2 regions of the Nonomuraea sp. LP-02 genome follow, and region 2 is predicted to be linked to the other one. Evidence: predicted binding sites of a transcription regulator. Region 2 holds the regulator's gene; the other holds the start of a gene.
The links. The regulator HrcA, encoded in region 2, represses chaperone genes, less so after heat shock. The targets are predictions, from matches to a motif close to TTGGCACTCTCNNNNNGAGAGTGCCAA.
Positions count from the first base shown of each region.

Region 1: groL (chaperonin GroEL) is a predicted target of HrcA. The motif match lies at 1,116-1,142, and genes of this name have one in related genera.

Region 1 covers NZ_JAXCLK010000001.1:7,292,233-7,294,428, forward strand. Annotated here, with positions in the region: gene thrC (threonine synthase) at 1-175, shown strand, start outside; gene SMD20_RS34295 (MoaD/ThiS family protein) at 199-474, shown strand; gene SMD20_RS34300 (cold-shock protein) at 716-916, shown strand; gene groL (chaperonin GroEL) at 1,254-2,196, shown strand, end outside.
Region 2 covers NZ_JAXCLK010000001.1:4,160,018-4,162,213, reverse strand. Annotated here, with positions in the region: gene SMD20_RS19280 (hypothetical protein) at 1-333, opposite strand, end outside; gene hrcA (heat-inducible transcriptional repressor HrcA) at 746-1,759, shown strand; gene dnaJ (molecular chaperone DnaJ) at 1,771-2,196, shown strand, end outside.

The DNA of each region.
Region 1 (2,196 bases), 3.1 Mb from region 2:
CACCGTGGGCGTGCTCAAGAAGCTCGTCGAGACGGGACGGCTCGACCCCGAGGCGGAGACCGTGGTCCTCAACACCGGCGACGGTCTGAAGACGCTGGACGCCATCGCCGGCGAGTCGTCGCGGCCCACCGCCGTGATCAAGCCGTCCCTCGACGCGTTCCGCGCGGCTGTCTGACAACCAGGAAAGGCGAGATAACCATGAGCGTTACTGTTCGGATTCCCACCATTCTGCGCACCTACACCGGCGGAAACGCGGAAGTGAGTGGCGAAGGCGCGACTCTTCGTGACGTGCTCGCCAAGCTCGATGCCGACTTCCCGGGGATCGGCGCGAGAATTCTGGATGAATCGGGCAAGATTCGGCGTTTTGTCAACGTTTACGTGGGGGAAGAGGACGTCCGTTTCGCCGAGGGCCTGGACACTGCCGTCCCGCAGGGCACGCAGATCTCCATCATCCCGGCGGTCGCCGGCGGCTGAGTGCCCGTACGACTCCACAGAAGGCGCCCCAAGCGGGCGCCTTCTGCTTTTCGGGCCTATTCAAACGTTGAAGTACCCGCACTGCGAACAAATGCGTCGTTCGCGGATTGACTCTGTTGCCAAACCCCTTGCCACAGGTATGGTCGAGGCGATCGTCTGGCTGATTTGTCGTTAAGTCGGACGATTACGGGTCTCGCGGTGGAATGGGCGAGATCTGTAGCCCCAGTAAGAGGAGTCGGAAGTGGCGCAGGGCACCGTCAAGTGGTTCAACGCGGACAAGGGCTACGGCTTCATCGCGGTAGACGGTGGTAAGGATGTATTCGTCCATTACTCCGCGATACTGATGGACGGGTACCGATCTCTCGAGCAGGGCCAGCGGGTCGAGTTCGAGATCACGCAGGGCCAGAAGGGACCGCAGGCCGAGTCTGTCCGCTCGGTCTGACTTACGTCACCTGGTATGCACCGGCGGGGCCCGTGCGGCAGCGCAGTCCGTACGAGCCCGCCACCCCCGTAGTCGTCGATCGGCGGCGGGCCACACGGTGAGCGGCCCGCCGTCCCTACGCAGATCGGCTGACCTGCGCGGAAACCCCTCCAGAAGGTCGTTCGCTTGCACTCGGCAGGGTAGAGTGCTAAACAGTTCGTTGGCACTCTGTGTGGCAGAGTGCCAGCAACTCGGGATCGAGACGATGGGGTCTGCCGAACGGAGATGCAGTCCCTGGCCGTCGCGGGCGTCGGCTCGGTCCAGGACAAGCCACCCTGCATCTGGGAGGTCTAGCCTTATGGCAGCCAAGATGATCGCGTTTGACGAGGACGCCCGGCGCGGTCTCGAGCGCGGTATGAACCAGCTCGCTGACGCCGTCAAGGTGACCTTGGGCCCCAAGGGCCGCAACGTCGTGCTGGAGAAGAAGTGGGGCGCCCCCACGATCACCAACGACGGCGTGTCCATCGCCAAGGAGATCGAGCTCGAGGACCCTTGGGAGAAGATCGGCGCCGAGCTGGTCAAGGAAGTCGCCAAGAAGACGGACGACGTCGCGGGTGACGGCACCACCACCGCCACCGTGCTCGCCCAGGCGCTGGTTCGTGAGGGCCTGCGCAACGTCGCCGCCGGCGCCAACCCGATGGCCCTGAAGAAGGGCATCGAGGCCGCCGTCGAGCGCGTCAGCGAGGAGCTCTCCAAGCTGGCCAAGGACGTGGAGACCAAGGAGCAGATCGCCTCCACCGCCTCCATCTCCGCCGCCGACCCCGAGATCGGCTCGCTCATCGCCGAGGCGATGGACAAGGTCGGCAAGGAAGGCGTCATCACCGTCGAGGAGAGCAACACCTTCGGCCTGGAGCTGGAGCTCACCGAGGGCATGCGGTTCGACAAGGGCATGGTGTCGATGTACTTCGTCACCGACTCCGACCGCATGGAGGCCGTCCTCGAGGACCCCTACATCCTGATCGTCAACAGCAAGGTCTCCGCCAACAAGGACCTGCTGCCCCTGCTCGACAAGGTCGTGCAGTCCGGCAAGCCGCTGCTGATCATCGCCGAGGACGTCGAGGGCGAGGCCCTGGCCACCCTGGTTGTCAACAAGATCCGCGGGCTGTTCCGCTCCGTGGCCGTCAAGGCCCCGGGCTTCGGCGACCGCCGCAAGGCCATGCTCAACGACATCGCCATCCTCACCGGTGGCCAGGTCATCGCCGAGGAGGTCGGTCTCAAGCTCGAGAACGCCACCCTCGACC
Region 2 (2,196 bases):
CTGGTAGTCGCCCTTGGCGGGGGCGTTGATCACGAGGATCTGCTCCCACACGACGCCGTTGACGGTGACGGTCTGCGAGCCACTGGTCTTGGCCAGCTTGGCCTTTCCTCCGCCGCCGGCGATCTGGCAGGCGTAGTTGACGGGCGTGTCGGCGGAGAGGTAGACGGCGGGCTTGTCGGCCGGGTCCACGGCGACGGTGACGCTCTCGCCCGAGGCGAACGTCTTGGTGGGCGCGAGGTCGCTCACGCCGCCGGCGACGCCCCCCACGAAGAGCACGATGCCGAGGACGCCGCAGAGCACGGCCACGATCCAGGCGCCGCCGATCCACCACAACCTGGGTTTGATGGCTTTGGAATCGATTCGTGGTGGGAACTGTGGTTGTTGGCCGTATTGTCCGTACTGAGGCGGCGGACCATACGGCTGCGAAGGTGCGCCGTATCCCGGCTGCCCACCGTATCCGGGCTGCGGCCCGTATCCGGGCTGGGAGCCGGGTTGCGGACCGTATCCGGGCTGAGGCGGGAATGGCTGATGGTGGTACGGACCCTGTCCGGGCGGTGGCCCGTACGGGGGCTGTGCTTCGTCCGACATGTCCGCAAGTGTGAAGCCTGTCGCTTGTAAGACGCTAGCAAGAGGATGGGAGCCGGTGTCATCGCACCCTGTGGGCGAGAGCCGTACACTTGGCACTCGGGAACACAGAGTGCTAGGCACCGCGTTTTCCCTACGGGCAGAGGCAGGAGGTGAGCACGTGCTCGACGAACGGAAGCTGGCGGTGCTCCGCGCCATTGTCGAGGACTACGTGTCCACCAACGAACCGGTGGGCTCCAAGGCGCTGGCCGAGCGCCACAATCTGAAGGTCTCCCCGGCGACGGTCAGGAACGACATGGCCGCGCTGGAGGAGGAGGGCTACATCACCCAGCCGCACACGAGTGCGGGGCGGGTGCCGACGGACAAGGGCTACCGCCTGTTCGTCGACCGGCTCTCGCAGATCAAGCCGCTGTCGGGCGCCGAGCGCCGGGCGATCGAGACGTTCCTGGCCGGCGCGGTCGACCTGGACGACGTGGTCATGCGCACGGTGCGGCTGCTCGCGCAGCTCACCCGGCAGGTGGCCGTCGTGCAATACCCCACGCTCACCCGCTCGACCGTCCGGCACGTCGAGCTGGTGCCGCTGAGCGAGCGCCGCGTCATGCTGGTGCTCATCACCAATACCGGCCGCGTCGAGCAGCGCGTCGTCGAGCTGCCCGAGGCGCTGGAGGACACCCGCATCGCGCACCTGCGCGCGGTGCTCAACTCCGGCCTCGACGGCTGCCAGCTCAGCAGCGTTCCCGAGCTGGTCGCCGACCTGCCGGAGCGCCTGCCCGTGGAGGACCGTCCGGCCGCCGCCACGATCCTTTCCGTGCTGCTGGAGACCCTGGTGGAGCGGTACGACGAGAAGATCGTCTTCGCGGGCGCGGCCAACCTCGCCGGAGCGGACTTCTCCATCGGCCTTCGCGACGTGCTGGAGGCACTGGAGGAGCAGGTCGTGCTCATGCGGCTGCTCGGCGAGACCTCCCCCGACACCCCGTCCGCGCTCACCGTACGGATCGGCTCGGAAAACCCCTACCTCCAGGGCACATCCGTGGTCGCAACCGGATACGGTCTTGGCGACAACCAACTCGCCCGGCTCGGTGTGCTGGGTCCCACCAGGATGGACTATCCCGTGACGATGGGCGCCGTGCGCGCGGTGGCTCGCTACGTCAGCCAGATCCTGGCTGCATCATAAGAGGTCGATAAGTGGCAAACAGCGACTACTACGCCACCCTCGGGGTGCGGCGTGACGCGAGTCAGGACGAGATCAAGAAGGCATACCGCCGGCTCGCCCGCGAGTTGCACCCCGACGTGAACCCCGATCCTGACACCCAGGAGCGGTTCAAGGAGATCACGCAGGCCTACGAGGTGCTGTCCGATCCGAACAAGCGCCAGATGTACGACCTGGGGGGCGACTCCTCCTTCGCCGGCGCGGGAGCGGGCGCCGGCTTCGGCGCGGGCTTCCCGTTCAGCGACATCATGGACGCCTTCTTCGGCACCGCCGCGGGGGCCCGTGGCCCGCGCTCGCGCGCCCGCCGGGGTCGCAACGCCACCATCCGGGTCGAGCTCGACCTGCGCGAGACGGCGTTCGGCACCACCCGCGAGCTGGTCGTCGACACGGCCGTGGTGTGC